DNA from 3 places in the Paenibacillus mucilaginosus 3016 genome. Region 2 is predicted to be linked to each of the others. Evidence: predicted binding sites of a transcription regulator. Region 2 holds the regulator's gene; each other region holds the start of a gene.
The links. The regulator CtsR, encoded in region 2, represses protease genes until heat stress. The targets are predictions, from matches to a motif close to ATGGTCAATAAAGGTCAAACA.

Region 1 (10,295 bases), 630 kb from region 2:
TCACACAGGAGACTGCGCAGGAAGGCGTGGATATTGTTCCGGCCGTGCTCGGCAACGATGCCGGCGTAGTGGGCGCAGCAGGACTGAATCTGCACAGCATCTAACAGGATAACCGGTGTACGGCGTCATGTGCACCTGCCGATATACAATGGTAAGAAAGCGAGGACCCGGCCGGTTCTCGGGGACAATGGGCGTGCCTGAACCAGTAGTGCAGCCATGTCCTTACACCGGTCCGGCTGAAGTCCAAGCAAAAGGAGTTGGGCCTTATGGAAGAAAACCATTCCCTCGGAAAGCTGGTCATCATTACAGGCATGTCCGGAGCAGGCAAGACGATCGCGGTGCAGAGCCTCGAGGACTTGGGCTTCTTCTGCGTGGATAACCTTCCGCCGGTTCTGATTCCGAAGTTTGCGGAGCTCATCGAGCAGTCGAAGGGACGCATCGGCAAGGTCGCGCTCGTGATCGACCTTCGCGGACGCGAGTTTTTCACCTCCCTGTCGGAGTCGCTCCGTTACCTGAACGAGAATTACACGCTGACCTACGAGATTCTGTTCCTCGACGCTACGGATTCCGTTCTGGTCCAGCGGTACAAGGAGAGCCGGCGGAAGCATCCGCTGGCGCCGACGGGCGCTCCGCTCGAAGGCATTCAGGCAGAGCGCAAGCTGCTTGAGGAGCTCAAGGGACTGGCTACACAGGTGATCGATACCTCGAATCTCAAACCGGTGGCGCTGAAGGAGAAGATCGCTTCCCGGTTCACCAATGTGGAAGGAAGCAGTATCTCGGTCAACGTGATCTCGTTTGGATTCAAGTACGGCGTTCCGATTGATGCCGACTTGATTTTTGATGTGCGCTTTCTGCCGAACCCGCATTATATCGACCACCTGCGTCCGAATACGGGTCAGGACCCTGAAGTCTACGAGTATGTCATGAAGTGGAACGAGACGCAGGAATTCCTGGCGAAGCTGCTGGATATGCTCCAGTTTCTTGTGCCGCAGTACAAGAAGGAAGGCAAGAGCCAGGTTGTGGTCGGGATTGGATGCACGGGCGGGAAGCACCGTTCGGTCGCGATTGCGGAATATTTGGGCAAAATGATGGGAAGCAGCGAGACCGAAACCGTTCGGGTAAGCCATCGTGATTCGGAGCGCGACCGGGTTGAGGTGAAACGATGACCGATGCCCTGGAGAGGGAGAACTATATCCCCCGGATCGTCGTGATCGGAGGAGGAACGGGGCTCTCGGTCATGCTCCGCGGCTTGAAGCACAAGCCGATGGACATCACCGCCGTAGTCACGGTCGCCGACGACGGGGGCAGCTCAGGGATCCTGCGCTCCGAGCTCGAGATCATTCCTCCGGGTGATATCCGCAACGTGCTCACGGCCCTGGCGGATGTGGAGCCCCTGCTGGGCAAGCTGCTCGAATACCGTTTTGACAAAGGAAACGGATTGGCAGGCCACAGTTTGGGTAACCTAATGCTCGCGGCCATGCGGGATATTACCGGCGACTTCGTTACGGGCGTCCGGGAGCTCAGCCGTGTCCTGGCGGTCCGGGGGCGCGTGCTGCCGGCTGCGGATGAAGCCATCGTGCTCCGGGCGGAGATGATGGACGGCCAAGTCGTTGAAGGCGAGTCGAAGATTCCGAAGGCCGGCGGTGTCATCCGCCGGGTCATGATCGAGCCGCGGGACGTGAAGGCGCTGCCTGAAGCGGTGGAAGCGCTCAAGACGGCCGATGCGATCCTGGTCGGTCCGGGGAGCCTGTATACGAGCATCATGCCGAACCTGCTCGTTCCGGAGATTGCCGAGACGATCGTGAAGTCCAAGGCGCTTAAGATGTTCATCTGCAACGTCATGACGCAGCCGGGAGAGACAGACGATTACAAGGTCAGCGATCACTTGAAAGCGATTCGTGATCATGTCGGCCACGCGCTGTTTGACTACGTTATCGTCAATAACGGAGTGATTCCGGACCCGGTCAAGCGCAAGTATGCCGATAAAGGGGCCGAAGTTGTGCCCCTGGACTTGGATGCCGTAACGCAGGAGGGCTACAAGGTCATCGCCGACAAGCTGGTACTGTTCCAGACTTACCTGCGCCACGATGCCGAGAAGCTGAGTCAACACATATATCAACTGGTGGAGAGCTGGATGTTCAAGAAGAGGTGATGTACCATGTCCTTCGCCGCCCAAACGAAGAAAGAGCTGACCCTGATGGAGGCGGACCCCTGCTGTGAGAAAGCGGAGCTGTCCGCGCTGATCCGGATGAATGGAGCGGTGTCGCTGACGAGCCAGAAGATCATTCTGGACATCTCGACGGAGAACGCCGCTATTGCCAGACGCATCTATTCCCTGCTCAAGAAATCGTATACGGTTCATATCGAACTGCTCGTTCGAAAGAAAATGCGGCTTAAGAAAAACAATGTTTATATCGTCCGGGTGCCATCCCAGGTGCAGAGCATTCTGTCCGATCTGCAGATCGTCTCGGAAGGCTTCCTGTTCGCTTCGGAGATTGAGCCTTCCCTGATTGCGAAGGACTGCTGCAAGCGGGCTTACCTGCGCGGGGCGTTCCTGGCCGGGGGATCGGTCAATAATCCCGAAGGCACCTCGTACCATCTGGAGATTTACTCGATGTACGAGGAGCACTGTCAGGCCCTGTGCAAGCTGGCCTGCGAGTTCGGCTTGAATGCCAGGTGTATTGAACGGAAGAAAGGGTTCGTGCTGTATATCAAAGAGGGCGAGAAGATCATCGACTTCCTGTCCCTGATCGGGGCCCATCAGGCGCTGCTGCGCTTTGAGGATGTACGGATCATGAAGGATATGCGCAACTCCGTCAACCGTCTTGTGAACTGCGAGACGGCCAATCTCAACAAGACCATCGGTGCGGCCGTACGGCAGATCGACAACATCAAGCTGCTCCAAAAAGAGCTCGGACTCGATAACCTGCCGGAGAAGCTTCGGGAGGTTGCGGAGATCCGGCTTCAGCATCCCGATATGAATCTGAAAGAAGTCGGGGATCTGCTGAAGGGCAAGGTGAGCAAGTCCGGGGTTAACCACCGGCTGCGGAAGATTGATGAAATGGCGGAAAAGCTTCGTAAATCGCAGGTGCTCTGACGCAAATATAGAACTTTTGTGTAAATTTGCAAATATTCTAGTGCAGAGTGCCGAAAAATGATATAATAGCTGAAAAATTGCTTTTTTAATTTTAGAAATCTGAAGGAAGGCAGCCCGGAATCAGGCTGTACTCTTCCTTAATGCTTTCGCATGACTCCAGATTTAACGTTAGGATGATGTACAGAATTCTTACATCCTAACGTTTCTGGGTTTGACGAAGGACCAGGGTTTCGCCCAATGGGCTGCAGTCATTTTTTCCATGCACTAGACCCGGCATGCCGGTGTTCTAGCGGCGGTAGGTGTGCCGCTGGTATGGACTACGTCAAGTTCGCCAAGGCCCAGGGCCGTTTGATACGCCCAGGCTGCTCAAGTTTGAAGAAGGCGGGAACGTCTTCGGGATTCGGAATTTATAGATTGTAGGGGGTATTGGTTGCATGTCGAGACGCCCAGTAGTCGTCAAGTTGAAAACAGGCCTTCATGCCAGACCGGCAGCGCTATTCGTTCAAGAAGCGAATAAGTTCTCTTCGGAGATCTTTGTGGAGAAGGACGAGAAGAAGGTTAACGCCAAGAGCATCATGGGCATCATGAGCCTTGCGATCAGCACCGGTACGGAAGTTCACATAAGTGCTGAAGGTTCGGACGCTGAACAGGCTGTAAACGCTTTAGTCACACTGGTCAGCAAAGAGGAATTGGAGAACCAATAACGACCGCCACGGGCTTCCGATAAGGAAGCTTTTTTCTATGCGGCGTGGCTTTCGAGCAGTATAGTGCCAAGAAGAAGAGCGCAACCTTTTTTCGTGCCGTGCGTCTATTATGACGTGCTCCAAACGGCCGGAGAAGGTTTTTGGGCCTGGGAAGAAGGAAGAAGACAGAATAGAGCTGCAGGAAGAGGAGTAGGAGAAAAGAACATGAAACGGATCAAGAAAGAACTGGCTCTCCTGTTGGTGGTCAGCCTGCTGATGTCTATCATGTGGGTGTCCCCGGGAACGGCGGCCGAGCAGGAGAAAAATCCGCTCGCATCCGCCAGCACGACGTATGTGCTGCTGTATATTGACAAGGCGGAAGCCTTCCTGAACGGCACACAGGTTACCCTCGACGCACCGGCCACGATCATCAAGGACAAAATGTACGTGCCGGCGAAGTTCCTTGGGGATGCGCTCGGCATGAAGGTCGAGTGGAATGATGCTACCCGCCAGATCGAGATGGAGACACCGGGCTACGAAATCATGCTCGACATTGACAACAAATCGGTATGGATTAACGGGTATTGGATGGCCTTTGACGACGTTGCCGCTATTGTGAACGGACGCCTGATGATCAAGCTGACCTGGCTTGCCGATTATATGGGAGCCAAATATACGTATAACAATGAACTGCGCCGCGTGGAAGTGCTTCACGTCAATGCGCCGCAGGGACTGTATGATCCGAATACAAGCAACTCCAAGCCGGTGGCCAAGTTCACCTTTGCCAAGCAGACTTACAAGATCGGCGAGCCGATCAAGTTTGTGGACCTGAGCTATGATCCGGATGCCGAAGGGATTGCCAAGTTCGAGTGGAAAGGGAAAGAAGACGCTTATTTCCAGGCGGGCACCTACCCGATCACCTTGACGGTTTGGGACAGCAACGGCAACAAGAGCGAGCCGTACACGCGCAATCTGGTCATCTCGAAAGAGACGTTCCTGAGTGCCGTGGAGTATCCGATCTACATGAAGCCGGTCGGCTCTTTCATCAAGACGAACTGGAGCACGCTGTGGAGCCACTTCTGGGAGCTGCCGGAACTGCCGAAGACGGCAACCGAGGTTCCGGGACGGACGCTACTGGTCTCCGACAGCCCGGAAGAGTTCTATGAGCAGGGCATCCTGTATCAGGACGAAGTCGAAGGCAAAGTGAGATTATATGCGGACCACATCAACGGTACGAAGGAAAAAGTAAGCTTCGCCATTCTGGCGAAGAACATGACCGACAAGCCGGTCACAATCAAGACGACGAATAAAGGGGAAGTGTGGCCTTCGGTCTACGCCAACCTGATCGGCAGTGAAGCCACCGTAGATTTCCTTCTCGGGGACCCGCTGAACGAAACCATGACAATCCCTGCGGGTCAGACGTTCACCTATAAGCAGATGCCGGACTTCTACCCGGCACAAGGTGTGAATTTGTTCTATGACCTCGAGACGGACGGGAAGGTGCAGTTCTCCTTCATCGCGGCCAAAGATGTCTCCCAGAAGGCGCTGGCGCTGCCTAAGCTCGCTTTCAGCGGACACGTCAGGGGGACTTTCCCGGTCTCGGAAGTGAAGTGGAATATCGACGCATCCTCGTTTACGACACCGTCCAGGCTGATCCTGGGCGACGGAATCAAGGATCCTTTCCTGCCGGGGTACGACCCGCAGCGGAAAGCGGAAGTGAAGAATGACGGCAACTACGGCGTAATCTATAAGATCCATGCCGACAAGCCCCGCAAGATGGCGATCATGATTCTGGCCAAAGGCGGCGTATTCAAGGGGCCGATCAAGATCAACGGGGACATCCGACTGATTCCGGAGTCGGGCGTCATCACGGCGTTCGACGGTATGCAGATTCTCGCGAAGACGACAGGCAAGGAAGAGTCGCTCGACATTGAGTTCAGCCCTCCGGCCGGTTCGGCCTTCCCGGTCGATCTGATCTTCTATCCGCTCGATGACCGGATGGATCAACAGCCATAAGCTTAATGCAATCCAGCCCTTTCCTTTGCAGTTTAAAGGAAAGGGTTTTTTCTTATGCTCGTGTCCGATGCCAACGAAGTTAGGGTGTCAGAGGTCCGTCAGGCAGTCGTCATCCATAATCCGGCAACTTGCTGTCTGCAGCACTCGTCTAGCATGTAAGAAGGGAGGAGGAGAGTATACATGAGCTCTTGGCGGACGGATCCGCAGCGGATATGGCGGTGGCTCGGATGGAGTTGTATCGTGATAGGCGTGTTCTATTTTCCTGCTTTCCCGTGGTATTTGCTTGGGGAGGTCAAGGAAGAGGAGATTGGCCATTGGGCTTTGTGCAGCATGGTTGGGGGAACCGTTATCTTGTTGGGCGCCCGGCTGTACCGTAAGGGGGGAGGACAAACCAAGCGTCTGCTGCTGTTGGTAAGTCTTGTGGGAATGGCTGTGCTGCTGCTGGGACAGGTGCCGGCTCTATATTCATGGATGATTTATCAGGGCAATTTAATCCGGCACTGGCCGGTATCGCCGAGTGTCGGCTTTTTCTTGGGTGTGGCGCTGCATGGGTGGCTGGTCTTATTGGCCCTCGCTGCCCTCACAGCAGCCTGCCTTTCTTTGGCTGGCCGGGGACATTCGGAGATCCGGCTTTCCCGACGGGAGGGCTTACGCTTTTTGCTGGGGCTTGGGAGTTTGCTGGCTCTCTGGTGGGGCTGGGATGCCTATCAGGCAAGGGGGTGGATTGCGAATACATACCCGGCCGATGGCATGGAACATGTGCCCGTGCGAACAGTGGTGACGGTGGCATGGAAGGGCAGCTATGAGACTATGGGCATGCGGGTGCGTTATGAAGATTCGCCGGAAGCTGCGGTGCCGGGAGCATCAGGGGCGACGCAGTACGGTATGACGTTTGAACCCGAAGGCGGATTTCAGCCCGGCCGCAGGGTACGGATCGAAGTGGAGGCTGGGCGGCGGACTCATGTGTTCCGCTTTACCACGGATACGAAATAGACTTAAGCTGGACTAATGGGATCACGGCAAAAAGCCTGCCGACCGGATGACCGGAAGGGCAGGCTTTTTGGTTACTGCGGTTTAGTGGGCATTACACTTTCTCGATAACCTTATCGATCAGTCCGTAGGCGCGGGCTTCTTCCGCCGACATGAAGTTGTCGCGGTCGGTGTCCTTCTCGATACGCTCGAAGGATTGGCCTGTACGCTCGGAGAGGATCGTGTTCAGCTTGTCGCGCATCTTCAGGATCCGCTTCGCACGGATCTCGATATCGCTGGCTTGGCCTTCGGCACCGCCGAGCGGCTGATGGATCATGACTTCGCTGTTCGGCAGCGCAAAACGCTTGCCAGGTGCTCCTGCGGCAAGCAGGAACGCACCCATCGAAGCGGCCATGCCGACGCAGATCGTCGAGACGTCCGGCTTGATGAACTGCATCGTGTCGTAGATCGCCATGCCCGAAGTGATCGAGCCTCCCGGGGAGTTGATATACAAGTGAATGTCTTTGTCGGGATCGCTTGCCGCCAGGAACAGCAGCTGCGCAATGATCGAGTTGGCTACAACGTCGTTAATGCCACTTCCAAGAAAAATGATGCGGTCCTTGAGCAAACGCGAGTAAATATCGTAGGCGCGTTCCCCTCTTGCATCCGGTTCGACTACCATTGGGATAAAACTCATGAGCTGCAGCCTCCTTTATAATTAAACTATAACCATCATAGCCCAAAAACAAACAAAGGTCAAGAAAGGTCAAATTAACCGACAAAAAAAGACCAGCTGTGTCAGCTGATCTGTTTGTTTGTAAGTAAGTGGCGCGCCCGTAAGGAATCGAACCTTAATCTCAGGCTCCGGAGGCCTACGTCATATCCATTGGACCACGGGCGCATGTATGAAGTTTGCTGCATGATCACCTGTGGGGGTGACAGCAAAATTGATTATATCTTATGACAAGCAGGAATGCAAGTCCCTGCCCAAAAGTTTTTTGGTTACAAGATATTTACAAAAGCTCTCTTGAAAATGGTTTGAAAGTCCGGTATATTAGAGATAACTAAGTGAGAGCTTAGTTCTTCTTTTGGAGAATGTGGGACTAAAAATGCATCACCGGGACGAAAAGTGTCCAGTAAGCAGGCAAGCGGGAGTGAATCCATGAGAGAGATTCTTGACATCCAAAAACAGCTGCTTCCCGACTTGATGGACACCATGAAGAAGCGCTATACCGTTCTTCATCATATCCTGGTTTCCGGGATGATCGGCCGGCGCACTTTGGCGGGAATGCTGAACACGACGGAGCGGGTGCTCCGCGCGGAAGTGGACTTTCTGAAGGAGCAGGGCCTGGTCGACGTGGATGCCTCCGGCATACGCATCAGTATGGCCGGCAGGGAACTGCTCGAGCGGATCGAACCGCTGGTGAAGGACCTGTTCGGGCTCACGGAACTGGAAGAACAGCTGCGCGTGCATTTTGGCCTGAAGCAGGTAGTCATCGTGCCGGGAGACTCCGACGCTTCACCTCAGGTGAAGAAGGAGCTTGGCCGAGCCGGTGCGTCCGTACTGCGCAAGCTGGTTACAGAGAACGACGTCGTTGCCGTCACCGGCGGATCGACGATGGCTGAAGTGGCCAACCATCTCACGGCGGCGCCGGCGATGAAGGGCATCTGGTTCGTTCCAGCCCGCGGAGGGCTCGGGGAGAGCCTGGAGATGCAGGCGAATACCATCGCTTCCACTATGGCCAAGAAGACAGGAGCGCGTTACCGGCTGCTCCACGTACCCGACCACCTCGGTGAGGAAGCTTACCAGTCGCTGATCCAGGACACCACCATCTCCGAGATCATCCAGTTCATCCGTCAGGCACGGATGGTCATTCATGGGATGGGAGATGCTATGGTAATGGCCAGACGGCGCAAAGTGGACCGGGAAACAACCGAAAGCCTGCAGAGGGAAGGGGCGCTTGCGGAAGCGTTCGGGTATTACTTTGACCGCAGCGGCCGCATGCTGCACCGCATGCCGACCATCGGACTCCGACTGGAGGACATCCATGGGATGGATACCGTCATCGGGGTTGCGGGAGGACGCAGCAAAGGCGAGGCGATCGCATCGGTGCTCAAGTACGGTCATGAAGACGTGCTCGTAACCGACGAAGCAGCAGCACAGGAGATTATCCGCACAATCAGTTCATCATGACAGGTTCTGCCTGTCTTGAACGTTGCGCCCAGCGGACCCGCAGCGCGGGATAAGCGGGTGTAACAATATACATTTTGGGAGGCTATCAATCATGGTAAAAGTGGGTATTAACGGATTTGGTCGTATCGGCCGTAACGTATTTCGTGCAGCACTGGGCAACCCTGAAGTAGAAATCGTTGCAATCAACGACCTGACAGACGTAAACACGCTGGCTCACCTGCTCAAATACGACACTACGCACGGCAAGCTGAATGCAACGGTTGAAGCAACTGAAGGCGCGCTGATCGTAAACGGCAAAACCGTAAAAGTATTTGCAGAGCGCAATCCGGAAAACCTGCCTTGGGGCGCTAACGGCGTTGAAATCGTCGTTGAATCCACAGGGATCTTTACTGCGAAAGAGAAAGCCGAGCTTCACCTGAAAGGCGGCGCGAAGAAGGTTATCATCTCCGCACCGGCTACCAACGAAGACATCACGATCGTTATGGGCGTTAACGAAGACAAGTACGACGCTTCCCAGCACACGATCATCTCCAACGCATCCTGCACAACGAACTGTCTTGCTCCTTTCGCTAAGGTTATCAACGACAAGTTCGGTATCGTAAAAGGCATGATGACGACGGTTCACTCCTACACGAATGACCAGTCCGTACTCGACCTGCCGCACAAGGACCTTCGCCGTGCACGTGCAGCTGCCGAGAACATCATCCCTTCGACTACGGGTGCTGCAAAAGCCGTTTCCCTCGTTCTGCCTGAGCTGAAAGGCAAGCTGAACGGTATGGCTATGCGCGTACCTACGCCTAACGTTTCCGTAACGGACCTGGTTGTTGAACTGAGCCAGAACGTAACGGTTGACGATGTGAACAACGCCCTGAAAGAAGCGGCTAACGGCCCTCTGAAAGGCATCCTGAACTACTCCGAAGAGCCGCTTGTATCCTCCGACTACAACGGCGACCCGGCTTCCTCCACGATCGACGCCCTCTCCACGATGGTTGTCGGCGACAACATGGTGAAAGTCGTTTCCTGGTACGACAACGAGTGGGGCTACTCCAACCGTGTCGTTGACCTGGCTAACTTCATCGCCAAAAAGGGTCTGTAAGAACAAAACTGTGGTAATGGTCTGCTAACCCCCTGAACACCAAAGGGCACTGGCGCGGTCCAATGAGTATCTATCTTCGGGATCTGTTGAACTTTCGTTTTTCTGAAATATTAGGAAGAGGTTATAACGAAAGTTCAAAGGATCCGCGCTATGCTCTGCGATAGATACTCATTGTGCTGGCGTGCGCCTTGGTGAGAAGGGCAAGCAAGGCCCATTCCCACATTTTTTGGTGCGGGTAAG
Region 2 (10,295 bases):
ACCGGAAGGCGCCCCTGGAATGGGGCGCTTTTTTATTTGATTTCAGAAGTAAGCCTGGGGGGCTTGCTTTTTAACCCGCCGTCATGCTATATTACTTCTTGTCGCTTTCGAGCGTATACTTCAAGGACAAGCAGTGCGGGTTCTACCAGTTATCGGTGAACCGGCTCGAAAAAATAACTGCTTGACTTTAAAGCGCTTGATGTGATAGGATGTAAAAGTTGCTTCCGAGATACAAGTAAGCTGATCGGAGCACTAAGAATTGAATTGCCCTTTGAAAACTGAACAACGAGTGAGTGTTAAATACAGAGACTCAGCGATGAGTTTCTGCCAAGCTTCAAAATGAGTCATCAGCTTTTCTTTAATGGAGAGTTTGATCCTGGCTCAGGACGAACGCTGGCGGCGTGCCTAATACATGCAAGTCGAGCGGAGCACTTCGGTGCTTAGCGGCGGACGGGTGAGTAACACGTAGGCAACCTGCCTGTAAGATCGGGATAACTACCGGAAACGGTAGCTAAGACCGGATAGCTGGTTTCGGTGCATGCCGGAATCATGAAACACGGGGCAACCTGTGGCTTACGGATGGGCCTGCGGCGCATTAGCTAGTTGGCGGGGTAACGGCCCACCAAGGCGACGATGCGTAGCCGACCTGAGAGGGTGATCGGCCACACTGGGACTGAGACACGGCCCAGACTCCTACGGGAGGCAGCAGTAGGGAATCTTCCGCAATGGGCGCAAGCCTGACGGAGCAACGCCGCGTGAGTGATGAAGGTTTTCGGATCGTAAAGCTCTGTTGCCAGGGAAGAACGTCGTGGAGAGTAACTGCTCTGCGAATGACGGTACCTGAGAAGAAAGCCCCGGCTAACTACGTGCCAGCAGCCGCGGTAATACGTAGGGGGCAAGCGTTGTCCGGAATTATTGGGCGTAAAGCGCGCGCAGGCGGTCTTTTAAGTCTGGTGTTTAAGCCCGGGGCTCAACCCCGGTTCGCACCGGAAACTGGAAGACTTGAGTGCAGGAGAGGAAAGCGGAATTCCACGTGTAGCGGTGAAATGCGTAGAGATGTGGAGGAACACCAGTGGCGAAGGCGGCTTTCTGGACTGTAACTGACGCTGAGGCGCGAAAGCGTGGGGAGCAAACAGGATTAGATACCCTGGTAGTCCACGCCGTAAACGATGAGTGCTAGGTGTTAGGGGTTTCGATACCCTTGGTGCCGAAGTAAACACAATAAGCACTCCGCCTGGGGAGTACGCTCGCAAGAGTGAAACTCAAAGGAATTGACGGGGACCCGCACAAGCAGTGGAGTATGTGGTTTAATTCGAAGCAACGCGAAGAACCTTACCAGGTCTTGACATCCCTCTGAAAGCCCTAGAGATAGGGTCCTCCTTCGGGACAGAGGTGACAGGTGGTGCATGGTTGTCGTCAGCTCGTGTCGTGAGATGTTGGGTTAAGTCCCGCAACGAGCGCAACCCTTGACTTTAGTTGCCAGCATTGAGTTGGGCACTCTAGAGTGACTGCCGGTGACAAACCGGAGGAAGGTGGGGATGACGTCAAATCATCATGCCCCTTATGACCTGGGCTACACACGTACTACAATGGCCGGTACAACGGGAAGCGAAGTCGCGAGATGGAGCGAATCCTTAGAAGCCGGTCTCAGTTCGGATTGCAGGCTGCAACTCGCCTGCATGAAGTCGGAATTGCTAGTAATCGCGGATCAGCATGCCGCGGTGAATACGTTCCCGGGTCTTGTACACACCGCCCGTCACACCACGAGAGTTTACAACACCCGAAGCCGGTGGGGTAACCCGCAAGGGGGCCAGCCGTCGAAGGTGGGGTAGATGATTGGGGTGAAGTCGTAACAAGGTAGCCGTATCGGAAGGTGCGGCTGGATCACCTCCTTTCTATGGAGTCCATGTCACCTGCAGGGTGGCGGACAAATCTTATAGCAGCCCTTGAGCTGCGGACACTCACTCGTGTTCAGTTTTGAAAGGTGCAATGCCTTTCAAACTTGGCTAGGCTGTCAAAAGCTGATACTTGTATCGGCCGCGGCGCCATGCTAAGATAACGTTCCTGCCAGTGAAACGGCGGTGAACATGGTTTGTTCCTTGAAAACTGGATAGCGAAACAAAGCAAATAAAGCTGAAACATCCAATGTTTCGAATAGCGATTAGGTTAAGCTATTAAGAGCACACGGAGGATGCCTAGGCACCAGGAGCCGAAGAAAGGGATCGTGGCGAACAACGATAATGCCTCGGGGAGCCGTAAGCAGGCTTTGATCCGGGGATGTCCGAATGGGGAAACCCCACATGTGGTAATTCGCATGTACCATGCAGTGAATACATAGCTGCATTGGAGGCAGACGAGGGGAACTGAAACATCTAAGTACCCTCAGGAAAAGAAAACAATAGTGATTCCGTCAGTAGCGGCGAGCGAAAGCGGAACAGCCCAAACCAAGGAGCTTGCTCCTTGGGGTTGTAGGACGTCAATGTGGGTTAAGCAGAGTAGGCGAACAGGTCTGGAAAGGCCGGCCAGAGTGGGTAAAAGCCCCGTAACTGAAATTCTGCGAACATCCTAGACGGATCCTGAGTACCGCGAGACACGTGAAACCTCGTGGGAAACCGGCAGGACCATCTGCCAAGGCTAAATACTCCCTGGTGACCGATAGTGAAGCAGTACCGTGAGGGAAAGGTGAAAAGAACCGCGGGAGCGGAGTGAAAAAGAACCTGAAACCGTGTGCTTACAAGAAGTCAGAGCCCGTTAATGGGTGATGGCGTGCCTTTTGTAGAATGAACCGGCGAGTTACGTTCCCGTGCGAGGTTAAGGTGAGAAGCCGCAGCCGCAGCGAAAGCGAGTCTGAATAGGGCGACATAGTACGTGGACGTAGACCCGAAACCGTGTGATCTACCCCTGTCCAGGGTGAAGGTGCGGTAACACGCACTGGAGGCCCGAACCCACGAATGTTGAAAAATTCGGGGATGAGGTGGGGGTAGCGGAGAAATTCCAATCGAACTCGGAGATAGCTGGTTCTCCCCGAAATAGCTTTAGGGCTAGCCTCGGGTTAGCGTTGCGGAGGTAAAGCACTGATTGGGTGCGGGGCCCGCCAAGGGTTACCAAGTCCAGTCAAACTCTGAATGCCGCAAACGTGATGCCCGGGAGTCAGACAGTGAGTGCTAAGATCCATTGTCAAGAGGGAAACAGCCCAGATCATCAGCTAAGGTCCCCAAGTGTGTGTTAAGTGGGAAAGGATGTGGAGTTGCACAGACAACCAGGATGTTGGCTTAGAAGCAGCCACCATTGAAAGAGTGCGTAATAGCTCACTGGTCGAGTGACTCTGCGCCGAAAATGTAACGGGGCTAAACACACCACCGAAGCTATGAGTCCAAGGTGCAAACTTGTTTGCACCCGGGCAGTAGGGGAGCGTTGTATGCGGGTTGAAGGTTGATCGTGAGGACAGCTGGACTGCATACAAGTGAGAATGCCGGTATGAGTAACGAAAAGATCAGTGAGAATCTGATCCGCCGAAAGCCTAAGGGTTCCTGAGGAAGGCTCGTCCGCTCAGGGTAAGTCGGGACCTAAGGCGAGGCCGAAAGGCGTAGTCGAAGGACAACAGGTTGAAATTCCTGTACCACCGTGAACCGTTATGAGCAATGGGGTGACGCAGAAGGATAGTGACGCGAGCTGATGGATGCTCGTCCAAGCAGTAAGGCTGATGTGTAGGCAAATCCGCACATCGTAAGGCTAAGCTGTGATGGGGAGGGAAATTTAAGTACCGAAGGTCATGAGTTCAGGCTGCCAAGAAAAGCCTCTAGCCAGGGAGAAGGTGCCCGTACCGCAAACCGACACAGGTAGGCGAGCAGAGCATGCTAAGGCGCGCGGAAGAACTCTCGTTAAGGAACTCGGCAAAATGACCCCGTAACTTCGGGAGAAGGGGTGCCTCGGTAGGGTGAATAGCCCGAGGGGGCCGCAGTGAAAAGGCCCAAGCGACTGTTTAGCAAAAACACAGGTCTGTGCGAAGCCGCAAGGCGAAGTATACGGGCTGACGCCTGCCCGGTGCTGGAAGGTTAAGGGGAGCGGTTAGGAGCAATCCGAAGCTGTGAACCGAAGCCCCAGTAAACGGCGGCCGTAACTATAACGGTCCTAAGGTAGCGAAATTCCTTGTCAGGTAAATTCTGACCCGCACGAATGGCGTAACGACTTGGGCGCTGTCTCGACGAGAGATCCGGTGAAATTTTAATACCTGTGAAGATGCAGGTTACCCGCGACAAGACGGAAAGACCCCATGGAGCTTTACTGCAGCTTGATATTGGACTTTGGTACGATCTGTACAGGATAGGTGGGAGCCTGAGAAGCCTGAGCGCCAGCTTGGGTGGAGGCGCCGTTGGGATACCACCCTGATCGTATCGGAGTTCTAACCTGGTACCGTGATCCGGTACGGGGACAGTGTCAGGTGGGCAGTTTGACTGGGGCGGTCGCCTCCTAAAGCGTAACGGAGGCGCCCCAAGGTTCCCTCAGAATGGTTGGAAATCATTCGAAGAGTGCAAAGGCATAAGGGAGCTTGACTGCGAGACAAACAGGTCGAGCAGGGACGAAAGTCGGGCTTAGTGATCCGGTGGTACCGAATGGAAGGGCCATCGCTCAACGGATAAAAGCTACCCTGGGGATAACAGGCTTATCTCCCCCAAGAGTCCACATCGACGGGGAGGTTTGGCACCTCGATGTCGGCTCATCGCATCCTGGGGCTGAAGTAGGTCCCAAGGGTTGGGCTGTTCGCCCATTAAAGCGGTACGCGAGCTGGGTTCAGAACGTCGTGAGACAGTTCGGTCCCTATCTGTCGCGGGCGCAGGAAATTTGAGAGGAGCTGTCCTTAGTACGAGAGGACCGGGATGGACGTACCGCTGGTGTACCAGTTGTTCCGCCAGGAGCACGGCTGGATAGCCAAGTACGGACGGGATAAGCGCTGAAAGCATCTAAGCGTGAAGCCCCCCTCAAGATGAGATTTCCCAGTATGTAAGACCCCTTGTAGACGACGAGGTTGATAGGTTCGGGGTGGAAGCGCGGCAACGCGTGGAGCTGACGAATACTAATCGGTCGAGGGCTTATCCACAAGCTTCCTGAAGGAAGCGGCGGCAGTAATATAGATGTTAGGTCTTCAGCTAGCAGTTTCGTATCCAGTTTTCAAGGTGCAAGCCTTGAACAACCGTTTGGTGATGATGGCGGAAGGGAACCACGCGTACCCATCCCGAACACGAACGTTAAGCCTTCCAGCGTCGATGGTACTTGGACCGCAGGGTCCTGGGAGAGTAGAACGTCGCCAAGCCAATGAAGAGCCCCTTTGGACCATGAGTCCAAAGGGGCTCTTTTGGGTTAATAAAAAAGGTGAGTGAGGCTGTCGCAGCCAAGCCGTCATATAAGAGATGTTTTCCCGAAGTGTGGTTCTGTTTTGCTCCGGGATTGGGAATAATACTAATCAGAAGCATCACCAGAAGCCAGCGCTACAGCGAGGCCTAGACCTGTTGCATTCTTGAGAATATCTGCTATAATGTATTTAAAGTCAAAGAAAGTCAAAGTCAATGAATAAGGCGTTAACGAATCGCAATGAAGTATAACGTTGTGCTTATGCGGCGGCTGAACAGAGACCAACATTCTTTTGTCCCAGGCGGACACGCAGGCGTTTTTCTTCGTATATACTTTGCCTTTGGAGGTTGAATGGATGCGCAATGTTTCAGAAATGATAGAACAGTATCTGAAGCAGGTATTGCAGCAGAGCCCCGATGGCGTAATCGAGATTCAGCGCAACGATCTGGCGGATCAGTTTCAATGTGTGCCTTCCCAGATTAATTATGTGATTAGTACCCGATTTACCCTGGAGAAGGGCTATGTGGTCGAGAGCAAGCGCGGGGGAGGCGGTTACATCCGCATCCAGAGAATCGAGCTCCACTCCCATGGAGCCGTACTGGATCATATCTTCCAGACGATCTCGACGCATATGGATCAGACGGCATCCGAAGGTCTGCTGTATCAGCTGGAAGAGGGCGGGTTTATCACCCCTCGCGAAGCCGGGATCATGAAGGCTGCCGTAGCCCGGGAAGTCCTGGGACTCAAGCTTCCATTGAGGGATGAACTCCGTGCCCGGATGCTGAAGGCTATGCTGATTGCCTTATTGAGCAAATAATCTTTTGAACCAAACGATGTACTGCTGCTTATGGCAGAAAGGGAGGGAACCGGATGCTTTGTCAGGAATGCGGCAAAAAGCAGGCTACCCTGCATTTTACGAAAATCCTGAATGGTGAAAAAACGGAATTTCACATCTGTGAAACCTGTGCAAGGGAAAAAGGGGAACTGATCCCGGGCACGCCTAACGGCTTCTCGATTCACAATCTGCTCAGCGGGCTCCTGGACTTCGAGCCTTCGGCCCACAGCACGGTTGCGAATAAAGCCCAACCCAGCCGGTGCGAGCACTGCGGCTTAACTTACGGACAATTCAGTAAGGTAGGGCGCTTCGGCTGCAGCGAATGCTACAAGTACTTCGGTGACAAACTCGATCCCCTGTTCAAACGGGTGCATGGGAACACGGTCCATATCGGTAAGGTTCCGAAGCGTTCGGGTGGGTTAATTAAATATAAACGTGAGATCGATCAGCTGAAGAAAGACATGCTGATTCGCATAGAGAACGAGGAATTTGAGCAGGCGGCACAGATCCGGGACCAGATCCGGGAGCTGGAGAAGAAGGTTGCCGAAGGGTGACCCGCTCACACCGTAAGGAGGAATGCATATGACGGAAGCGAGCCGTTTCACCCAGCATGCGCTGAGTGAATGGATGAAGGGGGAAGGGCCTGATTCGGATATCGTCATCTCCAGCCGGATCCGTCTTGCCCGGAACATCCGGGAATACCCTTTCCCCATGCTGGCCACGAACGGGCAGTCCAAGGAGGTTGCCGAGCTGGCTGCCAAGGTATTGGAGAGCGAAGAGCTGGGAACGATCTCCCGTTTCACGCTGCTCCCGCTTGCGGATCTGGATGAGCTGCAGCGCCGCGTCCTGGTGGAGAAGCATCTCATCTCCCCGGCATTAGCCAACGAGTCCCGTAACGGAGCGGTCATCCTGAGCGACAACGAGTCGATCTCCATCATGGTGAATGAAGAGGACCACCTTCGAATACAATGCTTGTGCCCCGGCTTTCAGATCAAGGAAGCATGGGACCTGGCAGGGCAGATCGACGATGTCTTCGAGACGCAGCTGGAATATGCCTTCGACGAGAAGCGCGGGTATATGACAAGCTGTCCGACGAATGTAGGCACCGGCATTCGGGCCTCAGTTATGATTCACCTGCCGGCTCTGGTGTTGACGCAGCAGATTAACCGGATTTTATCCGCAATCACGCAGGTAGGGTTGGCAGTAAGGGGCTTGTACGGCGAAGGCAGCGAGGCCCTCGGCAACTTATTCCAGATTTCCAATCAGATTACCCTCGGGCAATCGGAAGAGGAGATCATCGATAATTTGTACAGCGTCGTCCGCCAGATTATCGAACATGAGAGGGCGGCACGGCAGAGGCTGATCCATGAGACCCGTCCCAAGATTCTGGACCGGGTCAGCCGTTCCTACGGCATACTCTCTTATGCGGCGATTATGGATTCCAAGGAAGCGGCTCAGAGGCTGTCCGACGTAAGGCTGGGGATTGATCTCGGCTTTATCAAAAATGTGTCGCCGCACGTGCTCAATGAGCTGCTTGTGATGACACAACCTGGTTTTTTACAGCAGACAGCAGGAGAAAAGCTAACGCCTGAAGAAAGAGACATAAGAAGGGCTCAGCTCATCCGGGAAAAAATCTCGGCAGCCGGCTGACGGCTCTACCCGAAAGGGAATCCATAAGCAGTGGGAACGTCATTTTGTTATACCAACCATGGAGGTGTTATACATGATGTTTGGCAGATTTACGGAACGCGCACAGAAAGTGCTCTCTTTGGCTCAAGAAGAAGCGGTACGCTTGGGACATAACAATATCGGCACAGAGCATATCCTGCTCGGCCTGATTCGTGAAGGCGAAGGGATTGCAGCGAAGGCGCTGATTGCGCTGGGTCTTGGACTTGAGAAAATCCAGGATGAAGTGGAATCCCTGATCGGCAGAGGTCAAGAACAGCCCTCCAATATTGCTTACACCCCGCGGGCGAAAAAAGTCATCGAGCTGTCGATGGATGAAGCCCGCAAGCTGGGACACACGTATGTGGGGACGGAGCATATCCTGCTCGGTCTGATCCGTGAGGGAGAAGGCGTCGCTGCACGCGTGCTCGGCAACCTGGGCGTAAGCCTCAACAAGGCACGCCAGCAGGTGCTTCAGCTGCTTGGCAGCAGCGAAGTAGTCTCGCCGAATCATGGTAACCCGGCCAATGTGAATACGCCGACGCTGGACGGCCTGGCCCGTGACCTGACGGCTTACGCCAAGGAAGGTAACCTCGATCCGGTCATCGGCCGGAGCAAGGAAATTGAGCGCGTAATTCAGGTGCTCAGCCGCCGGACGAAGAACAACCCGGTTCTGATCGGGGAACCCGGCGTAGGTAAGACGGCAATTGCCGAAGGATTGGCCCAGAAAATCGTCGCCAACGAAATTCCGGAAACGCTTCGTGACAAGCGCGTCATGACGCTGGATATGGGATCCGTGGTAGCCGGTACGAAGTACCGCGGCGAATTCGAGGACCGTCTCAAGAAGATCATGGACGAAATTCGTCAAGCCGGCAACATCGTGCTCTTCATCGATGAGCTTCACACGCTGATCGGTGCAGGGGGAGCGGAAGGCGCGATTGACGCTTCCAACATCCTGAAACCTGCTCTTGCCCGCGGCGAGCTGCAGTGCATCGGGGCCACGACGCTGGACGAATACCGCAAATATATTGAGAAAGACGCAGCTCTGGAGCGCCGCTTCCAACCGATTACGGTGGATCAGCCATCGCCGGACGAAGCGATCCAGATCCTGCACGGTCTGCGTGACCGTTACGAAGCGCATCACCGGGTGAAAATCACCGATGAGGCCATCGAACAGGCTGTGAAGCTGTCAGACCGCTACATTACGGACCGCTTCCTACCGGACAAAGCGATTGACTTGATCGACGAGGCGAGCTCCAAAGTGAGGCTCCGCTCCTATACGGTACCGCCGGATCTGAAGAAGCTCGAAAGCCGGCTTGAGGATATCCGCAAGGAGAAGGATGCTGCGGTGCAGAGCCAGGAGTTCGAGAAGGCCGCATCCCTGCGGGACACGGAACAGAAGCTGCGTGAAGAGCTCGATTCCACGAAGAATGAGTGGAAGGAGAAGCAGGGCCGCACGGACTCCGAAGTGACACCGGATGACATTGCCCAGGTAGTCGCAAGCTGGACCGGCATTCCGGTCGTGAAGCTGGCGGAGGAAGAGACGCAGCGCCTGCTTCAGATGGAATCGATCCTTCACGACCGGGTCATCGGTCAGGATGAAGCCGTTAAGGCCGTATCCCGTGCCATCCGCCGGGCGAGAGCAGGTCTCAAGGATCCGAAGCGTCCGATGGGCTCCTTCATCTTCCTTGGTCCTACAGGGGTAGGTAAAACCGAGCTTGCCCGTGCGCTTGCCGAATCTCTGTTCGGTGATGAAAACTCCGTGATCCGGATCGACATGTCCGAGTATATGGAGAAGCATTCCACCTCCCGTCTGGTAGGGGCGCCTCCAGGATATGTCGGGTACGAAGAAGGCGGCCAGCTCACCGAGAAAGTACGCCGCAAGCCTTACTCGGTCGTGCTTCTCGATGAGATCGAGAAAGCTCACCCGGAAGTGTTCAACATTCTTCTGCAGGTGCTGGAAGACGGCCGTCTGACCGATTCCAAGGGACGTACGGTAGACTTCCGCAACACCCTGATCATCATGACATCCAACGTCGGTGCCGATGTCATCAAGAAGAACTCGACCCTTGGCTTTACCGCCACGATTGATGCCGGCAAAGAGTACGGCAACATGAAGGATAAGGTCATGGGCGAGCTCAAGAAGAGCTTCCGTCCGGAGTTCCTGAACCGGATCGACGAGATCATTGTGTTCCACTCCCTGGACGAAGCGCACATCGGTCAGATCGTTTCCCTCATGGCGGAAGAACTCCGCAAGCGCCTGAAAGAGCAGGAAGTGGACTTTGTTCTGACGGATGCGGCCAAGGCCTTCCTTGCCAAAGAAGGCTATGATCCTTCCTTCGGTGCAAGACCGCTTCGCCGGGCGATCCAGAAGCATATCGAAGACCGCCTGTCCGAAGAGCTGCTCCGCGGCAACATCAGCAAAGGAGATACGCTCACGATCGAC
Region 3 (10,295 bases), 2.9 Mb from region 2:
CGACCTCCTCGAAGGTAGCGGATGCTTGCACATCCAAGGCTGCCTGCTTTCGCTCGACGAACCGGTTGGCCGAGGTCGTAAAGGCATCCAGCACCGGACCCTGAGCGACGGAGATGTCAACGAACGCTTTGGTGTTATCCTGTTTTTTGGCATCGATCATCTGCATGGCGGCGGAGCTGAATTGACCCTGCAGCAGGTCAAGGCCCGCCAGGATCTGCTTATCGTCCCGGTCTGTGATCAAGGTCTTCAGCTGGGTCAGAGCAGCTGCAAAGCGGCTCTGCGATTGTTGAAAAGCATCCACCTGCTTGGGATCTCCGGTGATCAGGTACTTGTTCAGATGGGAGCTTTCGCTCTCGACGGCAATGTTCAGATCCTTGATGAGCTGAAGGGTTTTCGACTGGTGCTTGATCAATTCGGTATAAGAGTCATTCACTTTGACCAGATACACATAGCTGATCGTCGACATGACGGCGAGCAGGAAGAGGACCAGTCCGAACCCTCCGTACAGCTTTCTTTGAATCGTGAATCCCTTGGATTTCTTCATTTGCCGGCACCCTCCTTGGCTCCGCCCAGGTAGACCTTGGCCTGCTCGCCGTACTGCTTGGCGGCCTGCTCCGGAGTCAATTTCCCATCGGTGACCTGCTTCAAGGCCAGTTCATAAGCCTTGCTGACCACCACGTGACTGGAGGGGTAAGGGGCATCGATCGGCTTGGAGCGTGTTTTCAGGTAATCGAGAATCCGGTACTGCTCTTTGCCGGCTTCATCGAGATTCGCGGACAGTCTCGCAGCAATTTTGCCCGACACAGGAACGCCTCGCTCTCCTTTCAGGATATCATTCGCCGCTTCGCTGTTCAGGAAGAAGTTCATGAACGCGGCCGCTTCTTTTTTATGCTTGGAATAGGACGACAGAGCCAGGAACATGGACGGCTTGATAAAATGGCCTGTTTGTCCTCCCGGGACTTCAGGATAAGGGAGGAGCTTTAAGGGACGGCCTGCGAGTTTGCTTAAGGAGGAGACGGCGTTGGTCGCCACGGAATAAAAAGCGGCATGGCCGGAGACGATCGGATGATTCTTATCATTACCGGCAACCGCAGACGACCCTCCGAGCAGCCCTTCATCCCGCCACTGCTTGTTCAAGGCGAAAAAATCGGCCATCAGCCGGTCATCCTGATAACCCAGGGCGGTGCCTTCTTTGTTGTACATGGAGGCTCCACGGGCTCTGAGGTAATAGAAGACATCAATCATGTTCCCGAGGGGATAAAAGTCCGGCCTGCCGATCTTTTGCTTCAAGAGCTTCAGGGTTTGATAAAGCTCGTCGATCGTGTATTCTTCTTGGGGTACGGGAACCCCAGCGCTTGTCAATAACTGCGGGTCATAGATCAGCATCGTCGAATTGTTCCCTATAGGCATGGCATATAACTGATCGTCCTTCGTACCGGGAAGCAGATAAGACTTATCCATATCCGACAGATTCAGGGTGCCGTCCTCCGTAAACGCATTCAAGGGCTCGATGAGATCGCGGTTAATATAATCATAGATGAAATTATAATCCGCCTGGATGATGTCCGCGGTAGTCTGGCCGGAGGTTTGTACCGCCAACTGAGTCGCGACCGCCCCGGTATTCGCAAGGGATTCGGTTTCAAAATGAATATGAGGATGTTCCTTCCGGTAAAGCTCGATCACTTTCAGTGTGCTTTCTTTCCGGCTTTCGGAGCCCCACCATATAAATTTCAGCGTGACGTCTTCCGGATGCTCTGTCTGCTGCGCGTTCCGGCCGGCCGGATGGCTGCATCCGACGGCGCCGGCAAGTAAAGTGGTGCCGAGTACGGCGAGAATGCTCTTTTGGGTTGACTTTCTCATGGTCCACACCTTTCTTGACTGGATCTCGGCTGCTATCGGGATGTTGCAGTGTCTCAGCCTCTTAGCTTACTATCGGCAGCTGGACGCAGGAAAATAACCCCTTTTCCCTCAGGAAACGATCAAAAGGGCAGCCAAGCGGCCGCCCATTTTTACTAAAGGATATGAATGTGCTGATGATTCAGGAATCCTCATGACAAGCGCTGCATGCTTACGATGGCAGTGCCTGAACGGAGATCCCGTTCTCCCGGACCTCGACCCGGATCTCTTGCACCTGCTCCTGCTCGAGGATGAGATCCGTGATGCCGTCTTCGATGTGCTGCTGGATCACCCGGCGGAGCGGACGCGCCCCGAAGGACGGATGATAGCCGAGCTCGGCAAGCTTGCGCTTCGCTTCGTCCGTCACGTGAAGGGTGATGTTCTGCTCCTGCAGCGTGCTCGTGACTTCCGCGAGCATCTTGTCGACGATGCGGATGAGATCCGTCTCCTGCAGGGAGGCGAACGGAATGATCGCATCAAAGCGGTTCAGGAACTCCGGACGGAAGTAGGAGCCGAGCGATTCCGGCAGCGAGCCGGTCTGCGTGCTCTCTTCGGCGGAGAAGCCTACGGTGATTTTCTTCCTGTCGGTCACTCCGGCATTGGATGTCATGATGATGACCGTATCCTTGAAGCTGACCGTGCGTCCCTGGCTGTCGGTCAGGCGCCCGTCTTCGAGCACCTGCAGGAACATGTGCTGCACGTCCGGGTGCGCCTTCTCGATCTCGTCGAGCAGGATAATGCTGTACGGATTGCGGCGTACGCGTTCGGTCAGCTGCCCGGCTTCTTCATGGCCGACATAGCCCGGAGGCGAGCCGATGAGCTTGGATACGGAGTGCTTCTCCATGTATTCGCTCATGTCCAGACGGATCATCGCATCCGCGCGTCCGAACAGCTCTTCGGCGAGCGACTTCGACAGCTCGGTCTTGCCGACGCCGGTTGGGCCGACGAACAGGAAGGAGGCGATCGGCTTGTTCTTCGGCGCCAGTCCCGCGCGGCTGCGGCGGACGGCCCGGGCCACCTGGCGCACGGCCTCCGGCTGCCCGATGACCTTCGCTTCGAGATGCCGGGCGAGGTCCTTCAGCTTGGCCGCTTCGTCCTGCTGCAGCTTGCCGACCGGGATGCCGGTCTTCCGTTCCACGATGGCCTGGATGTGCTCGACGCGGACTTCCGATGCCGCCTGCGGCCGCTGCTCGTCCATCTGCTGAAGCAGGTTCGCCTCTTCGTCACGCAGCCGTGCGGCGCGCTCGTAGTCCTCGGCCAGCGTCGCCTGGCGCTTCTCTTCCTGGATGCCGGAGAGCCGGGTGCGGATCGCAGCTTCCCCGCCGCCTGCGCCCTGCAGATTCAGCTTGGCGCCCGCTTCGTCGAGCAGGTCGATCGCTTTGTCCGGCAGGAAGCGGTCCTGGATGTAGCGGTGGGAGAGGAGCACGCAGGCACGGATCGCCTCATCCGAGTAGGTCACCTGGTGGTATTCTTCATACTTCGGTCGCAGTCCCTTCAGGATCTCCACGGCCTCCTCCACTGTCGGCTCGTCGACCGTGACCGGCTGGAAGCGGCGCTCCAGTGCGGCATCCTTCTCGATGCGGCGGTACTCCTTCAGCGTCGTGGCGCCGACGACCTGCAGCTCGCCGCGGGCCAGGGCCGGCTTCAGGATGTTCCCGGCGTCCATCGAGCCTTCGGCGGAACCCGCCCCGACCAGCGTGTGAATTTCGTCAATGAACAGGATGACGTTCTGGCGCTGCTGCAGCTCGGATATCAGCCCTTTCAGCTTCTCCTCGAACTGGCCGCGAATCCCCGTGCCCGCCGTCAGGGAGGCTACGTCCAGGGAATACACTTCCTTGCCGAGCAGCTTGGAAGGAACCTTGCCTTCGGTGATACGCAGGGCCAGCCCTTCGGCAATGGCCGTCTTCCCGACGCCCGGCTCGCCGATCAGCACCGGGTTGTTCTTCGTGCGGCGGTTCAGGATCTCAATGACGCGGTCGATCTCTTCGTCGCGTCCGATCACGGTGTCGATCAGGCCGGCTTTGGCCGCGTCGTTCAGATTCCGGCCGATTCCGTCGAGGATGCCGCCGCGTTTGCCGGCGGTCCGGACGGCTTGGTGCGGCTCCTGCCCCTTCGGAGGCTGCATAAGACCTTTGAACAGATCGTCCAAGGATGGCATGTGCGGGAAGGACCCGGCCCCCGCAGGGAAGGGGATTCCGCTGCCGAGCTTGGCATAGCAGTCTCTGCACAGCTGGAGCTTCTCCACTTGGGTGTTGACCTGAAGATGCAGGGATACGGCGGCTTCTTGCGTATGGCAATGTTGACAGCGCATGGCTTCTACCTCCAATAATGTAAAGTTATTTTTATATCCAAATATCGGTACGGACGACGCCGAAGAGCGGCGTTCCGCAGGCAAACGGTTTGACTATTTTAGACTTTGATCTTATTTGACTTTGACCTTGTCTGATCTTTATTATAATCAAGCTTCAACATTTGTCAAATGGGTGCGGACCGGGTTGTTCCGGCCCGAAGGGAGCGCGCTGAAAGAGAGTCTTGTACTGGGCTGGCAGGGCAGTGGACCGGCCGCGCCGGCATGGACTTCATGAGTACGGATGCCGCTCGGGAACGGGTTCCCGTACAGCGGACAGCCATGAGACAGGAGCGTCCGGTCCGCCCCCGTTGGATGATCCCCGGATTCTGCGGCTTCGCCAGGGGATCTCAGCCCGAGCTTCCTGCGCTCCGCCAAAATGTATACTTATGGATACTTATCCGGTCCTTCACTCTCATGGTATGTTTTCTCTGGCCGCTATCCTGAGCCAAGGGAAGTGCCAAGCCAAGCTGTGAAGTGAACGGAGGAAATGATGATGAAAGAATTGAAGGTTCTGCAGCCGCAGTCCCTGCGCCGCAAGCTCGGCGTAATGCTGCTGGCATCCGCGATGCTCATTCCTTACGGCGGAAGCTCTGTTTCTCATGCCGAATCGCCGGCAGGGCAATTTACGTTCGAGAGCGACTATTATACGGCTGGGGAAGATGCCGGCATCGTTACATTGACCGTCCGCAGAGAGGGCGGCGCAAGCGGGGAGGCGTCCGTTGATTACACGACGGCAGACAGTTCGGCCTATGCGGAGAGCGACTATGGTCCGGGCTCCGGCACCCTTGTCTTCGCGGACGGCGAGACGGTGAAGACGGTCGATGTCGCCATCTACGACGACGGCGAGACGGAAGGGGACGAATCGTTCTCCGTGCTGCTGTCGAATCCGACAGCCGGTGCCGAGCTCGGCACCTATTCTTCGGCCGCTGTATCCATTGCCGACAACGACAGCTGGATTCCGGATCCGCCGAGCGTGCTTTCGTTCGATCCCGTTTCTTATACGGTTGGAGAATCCGAAGGCTATGTGGGGCTGCAGGTGGTCCGCTCGGGCGGCGCGGCGGACAACATCTCGGTCCAGTATGCGGCATCCGGCGGCTCTGCGGGCGAAGACCAGGATTATTCGGCGTTCAGCGGCACCCTGAACTTCGCGCCGGGCGAGCGTCTGGCCGTGCTCCAGGTTCCGATCCTCGACGACAGCGAGCACGAGGAGAACGAGTCGTTCTCCGTCTCGCTGTTTGGGGCCAGCGGCGAAACGTCCATCGAATCGGGCACGGCGGAGGTCACCATCGCCGATAACGATCCTTATGTACCTGACCAGCCGGGCGAGTTCCAGCTGGAGTCGGCCGCTTACACCGTCGACGAAGGAAGCGGTACAGCGCCGATCCGGGTGCTCCGCCATGGCGGCGCTGACGGGGAGGTTGCGGTCGATTACCGCATAGAGAGCGGTACGGCGGCCGAAGGAGCCGACTTCGGAGGCACCGGCGGACAGCTTTATTTTGGCGATGGGGAGACGGAAAAGTGGATTGAGGCGCCTGTCTATGAAGATGCGGTGCATGAAGGAAACGAACAGTTCGCCGTCCTGCTGACATCGGCGTCGAACGGAGGGGTGCTGGGCTCCCTCGTCCGCAGCGACGTGACGATTCAGGATAACGACCCTTCCAGCCGGATCGAGTTCAGCGCGTATACCAAGAGCGCTTATGAGGAGGACGGTACGGTGACGCTGACCGTCACGCGCACGGGCAGCACGAATGAAGCGGCGAGCGTCCAGTACGCGACGAAGGACCACACCGCTTTGGACGGCCGCGATTACCGTGCCGCGTCCGGTACGCTGGAGTTCGCAGCGGGCGAAGCTTCGAAGACGCTGACCGTGTCCCTGCTCGACGACGGGATCAAAGAATACTACGAGTATTTTGCCGTGGAACTGTCGAGCCCGGGCGGCGCTGAACTCGGGGAGCGTCCGAGAATGATTGTGTCCCTGTATGACCGCGATCCGATCTATTGGCCGAGTCCGTGGCCATGGCCCCGGTATTGATCCGGTAATCGGGAGCCCTCCGGCAGCGCAAGCAGCCCGCCGTCTCTGAGATGGCGGGCTTTGCCGTGTAATGATCGATCGGTGCAGGGAGCGGACAGGATCATGCCGGATTATGAATCCGTGAGCAGGGGGACCACGGATCTTTATGAGAACCCGGCCCCTGATGACCCGGTTTGAGGTGTCTTTCCAAGGCAGCACCTGCTGCTCCGGAAGACATCTTTTTTCTTTGTCCTGGCGATATTTAGGGGATGATAGGGAAGGCGCACGTCGAATCCGGCCCGGTTTTGTCCTTATTTGTACCTTTATCAGAACAACTGATAGATCCTATAAGATGATTGTAATTGACCGGAACGATCCGCTGTGTTAGGTTCAATAGAGCGAAAGAATGAAGATAGAAATGCTGGGAAATCAAATCATTGCATGCCATGTGAGGTGGATCGAGTTGGTACTTCAAGTAACGAACAGTCCTTTTAATCAGGAGCAAGTCGAATTGCTCAATCGCATCCTGCCGAGTTTGACGGACAACCAACGTGTCTGGCTCAGCGGATACCTTAGCGCTTTTCAGGGCGCGGCGGGCGCAGCGGCCGTACCGGCTGCGGCAGCACCTGCGGCGGCTCCGGCGCAGGCCAAGGAAGCGACCGTGCTCTTCGGTTCGCAGACGGGCAACAGCAACGGGCTCGCGAAGAAGCTGGCGAAGAAGCTGGAAGCCCAGGGCGTCCAGGTGACGCTCTCCTCGATGAGCGACTTCAAGCCGAACGGCCTGAAAAAGGTGCAGAACCTGCTTATCGTCGTGAGCACCCACGGCGAAGGCGAGCCGCCGGACAACGCGATCGCATTCTACGAGTTCCTCCACAGCAAGAGAGCGCCGAAGCTCGACGGCATGCAGTTCTCCGTCCTTGCTCTGGGCGATACGTCCTATGAATACTTCTGTCAGACGGGCAAGGACTTCGACGCCCGCCTCGAGGAGCTGGGTGCGAAGCGCCTGACTCCGCGCGTGGACTGTGACGTCGACTTCGCAGACGCGGCGGCCGAGTGGATGGACCAGGTCGCCGGTTCGCTGAACGGCGCTTCCGCAGCCGCTGCAGTTTCCGGCGGCGCTGAAGCTCCTGCAGCAGGCGCGGCGGAGTCGGAGTATTCCCGTTCCAACCCGTTCCAGGCCGAAGTGCTGGAGAATCTCAACCTGAACGGACGCGGCTCCGACCGCGAAACCCGTCACGTCGAGCTCTCCCTGGAAGGGTCGAACCTCCAGTACGAAGCGGGCGACAGCCTCGGCGTCTATCCGGAGAACCATCCGCGCCTTGTGGATGAGCTCATCGAAGCGATGGGATGGAATGCGGAAGAGCCGGTTGCCGTGAACAAGAACGGCGAACAAAAGCCGCTGCGTGACGCGCTTCTGCGCAATTTCGAGATTACGGTCCTCACGAAGCCGCTCCTTGAGCAGGTTGCGAAGCTGGCTTCGAACAGCGGGATCGGCGAGCTGCTGGAAGCGGGCCGCGAGCAGGAGCTCCGGGCGTATACGAACGGCCGCGACCTGCTCGACCTCGTGCAGGATTACAGCCTGAAGGGCATTCCTGCCGGCGAGTTCGTCTCCGTCCTCCGCAAGATGCCTCCGCGCCTGTACTCGATCGCGAGCAGCCCGAAGGCCTATCCGGATGAGGTTCACCTTACGGTCCGCACGGTCCGCTACGAAGCCCAGGGCCGCAACCGCTACGGCGTGTGCTCCGTGCACCTGTCCGAGCGCGTACAGCCCGGCGATCCGCTGCCGGTCTTCGTGCAGAGCAACCCGAGCTTCAAGCTTCCGGAGAACGGGGATACCCCGATCATCATGATCGGACCGGGCACCGGCGTCGCTCCGTTCCGTGCGTTCCTCGGCGAGCGGGAAGAGACGGGAGCAGAAGGCAAGTCCTGGCTGTTCTATGGCGACCAGCATTTTGCCACGGACTTCCTGTACCAGGTGGAATGGCAGCGCTGGCTTAAGGACGGCGTGCTGACCCGTATGGATGTGGCGTTCTCCCGGGACACGGACGAGAAGGTCTACGTCCAGCACCGGATGCTCGAGAAGAGCCGCGAGCTGTACCAGTGGCTGCAGGAAGGCGCCTGCGTCTATGTCTGCGGCGACGAGAAGAAGATGGCGCATGACGTGCATGCCGCCCTGGCAACGATCCTTGAACAAGAAGGCGGCCTCAGCCCTGAGGAAGCCGTAGAATATCTGAACCGTATGCAACAGCAGAAACGTTATCAGCGGGATGTTTATTAAGACGGGTTCCCGAAGATCGCGAGAGGAGAAAGTCCACTATGTCCGAAAATAATCTGCTTTCACCGAACAGTGCGCCGCACAGCGATGTGGAAGATATCAAGCGCCGCAGTAATTATCTGCGCGGCAGCCTGGAAGAAACGCTGCAAGACCGTATTACGGGCTCCATCCCGGAAGATGACAACCGCCTCATGAAGTTCCACGGCAGCTACATGCAGGACGACAGAGACCTGCGCAACGAGCGCCAGAAGCAGAAGCTCGAGCCTGCGTACCAGTTCATGCTGCGTGTCCGCGCGGCGGGCGGCGTCGTGACGCCGGACCAGTGGCTGATGATGGACCGCGTCGCACAGAAGTACGCGAACGGAACGATCCGTCTGACCACGCGCCAGTCCTTCCAGCTCCACGGCGTGCTCAAGTGGAACATGAAGTCCACGATCAAGGAAGTCAACGACGCGATGCTGAGCACGCTCGCCGCCTGCGGCGACGTGAACCGTAACGTGATGGCCAACCCGAATCCGTATGAGTCGGAAGTTCACGGCGAAGTATACGAATGGGCAAGCCGGATCAGCAACCATCTCGATCCGCGCACCCGCGCGTATCATGAGATCTGGCTGGACGGCGAGAAAGTGGTCGACAGCCGCGACAACGAAGAGCAGGAGCCGATCTACGGACCGGTATACCTCCCGCGGAAGTTCAAGATCGGGATGGCGATTCCGCCGTCCAACGACGTGGACGTCTTCTCCCAGGACCTCGGCTATATCGCCATCGTCGAAGACGGCCGTCTGAAGGGCTTCAACATCTCGGTCGGCGGCGGCATGGGGATGACGCACGGGGACCCGGCGACCTATCCGCAGCTTGCCCAAGTCATCGGCTTCTGCACGCCGGAGCAGGCGGTTGACGTGGCGGAGAAGACCGTTATGATCCAGCGCGATTACGGCGACCGTTCGGTGCGCAAGCACGCGCGCTTCAAGTACACGATCGACGACCGCGGCATCGAGTGGTTCATCGGCGAGCTGACAAGCCGCCTCGGCTACAGCCTTGAGCCTGCCCGTGAGTTCCGCTTCGACAGCAACGGAGACCGTTACGGCTGGGTGGAAGGCACGAACGGCAAGTGGCACTTCAACCTGTTCATCCAGAACGGACGTGTCATGGACGAAGAGGGCTACCCTCTGATGACGGGGCTGCGCGAGATTGCCAAGGTGCATACCGGCGATTTCCGCCTGACGGCGAACCAGAACCTGATCATCAGCAATGTCACCACGGCGAAGAAGAAGAAGATCGACGCCCTGATCAAGGAATACGCCCTCACGGACGGACTCCACTATACCGCGCTGAAGCGCAATTCGATGGCCTGTGTGGCGCTTCCGACCTGCGGACTGGCCATGGCCGAATCCGAGCGCTACCTTCCGACGCTGCTCGATAAGCTCGAGCCGATGCTCGTGGAGAACGGCCTGCGCGACGAGGACATCGTCATCCGCATGACCGGCTGCCCGAACGGCTGCGCCCGTCCGATGCTTGCCGAGATCTCGTTCATCGGCAAGGCGCCGGGCAAGTACAACATGTACCTCGGCGGCGGCTTCGCCGGCCAGCGCCTCAACAAGCTGTACAAAGAGAATATCGGCGAGGCCGAAATTCTCGAATCCCTGCAGGGCATGTTCTCCCGCTATGCCAAGGAGCGCAATGAAGGCGAGCACTTCGGCGACTTCGTGATCCGCGCCGGCTACGTCAAGGAGACGCGTTCCGGACAAGATTTCCACGCTGTA

Region 1: the regulator CtsR is predicted to act here: its motif matches at 7,518-7,538, upstream of clpP (ATP-dependent Clp endopeptidase proteolytic subunit ClpP).
Region 3: the regulator CtsR is predicted to act here: its motif matches at 4,326-4,346, upstream of PM3016_RS22165 (ATP-dependent Clp protease ATP-binding subunit).

The regions. Positions count from the first base shown of each region.
Region 1 is NC_016935.1:210,685-220,979, forward strand. Features, by position in the region: gene PM3016_RS00965 (ROK family glucokinase) at 1-104, shown strand, start outside; gene rapZ (RNase adapter RapZ) at 267-1,166, shown strand; gene PM3016_RS00975 (gluconeogenesis factor YvcK family protein) at 1,163-2,152, shown strand; gene whiA (DNA-binding protein WhiA) at 2,159-3,097, shown strand; gene PM3016_RS00985 (HPr family phosphocarrier protein) at 3,532-3,801, shown strand; gene PM3016_RS00990 (copper amine oxidase N-terminal domain-containing protein) at 4,006-5,796, shown strand; gene PM3016_RS00995 (hypothetical protein) at 5,977-6,789, shown strand; gene clpP (ATP-dependent Clp endopeptidase proteolytic subunit ClpP) at 6,881-7,462, opposite strand; tRNA gene PM3016_RS01005 (tRNA-Arg) at 7,592-7,666, opposite strand; gene PM3016_RS01010 (sugar-binding transcriptional regulator) at 7,928-8,959, shown strand; gene gap (type I glyceraldehyde-3-phosphate dehydrogenase) at 9,048-10,055, shown strand.
Region 2 is NC_016935.1:8,318,615-8,328,909, reverse strand. Features, by position in the region: rRNA gene PM3016_RS34810 (16S ribosomal RNA) at 359-1,895, shown strand; rRNA gene PM3016_RS34805 (23S ribosomal RNA) at 2,165-5,098, shown strand; rRNA gene rrf (5S ribosomal RNA) at 5,195-5,311, shown strand; gene PM3016_RS34795 (CtsR family transcriptional regulator) at 5,705-6,166, shown strand; gene PM3016_RS34790 (protein-arginine kinase activator protein McsA) at 6,220-6,738, shown strand; gene PM3016_RS34785 (protein-arginine kinase McsB) at 6,767-7,834, shown strand; gene clpC (ATP-dependent protease ATP-binding subunit ClpC) at 7,908-10,295, shown strand, end outside.
Region 3 is NC_016935.1:5,381,028-5,391,322, reverse strand. Features, by position in the region: gene PM3016_RS22175 (methyl-accepting chemotaxis protein) at 1-544, opposite strand, end outside; gene PM3016_RS22170 (ABC transporter substrate-binding protein) at 541-1,860, opposite strand; gene PM3016_RS22165 (ATP-dependent Clp protease ATP-binding subunit) at 2,069-4,207, opposite strand; gene PM3016_RS22160 (Calx-beta domain-containing protein) at 4,734-6,278, shown strand; gene PM3016_RS22155 (assimilatory sulfite reductase (NADPH) flavoprotein subunit) at 6,721-8,535, shown strand; gene cysI (assimilatory sulfite reductase (NADPH) hemoprotein subunit) at 8,574-10,295, shown strand, end outside.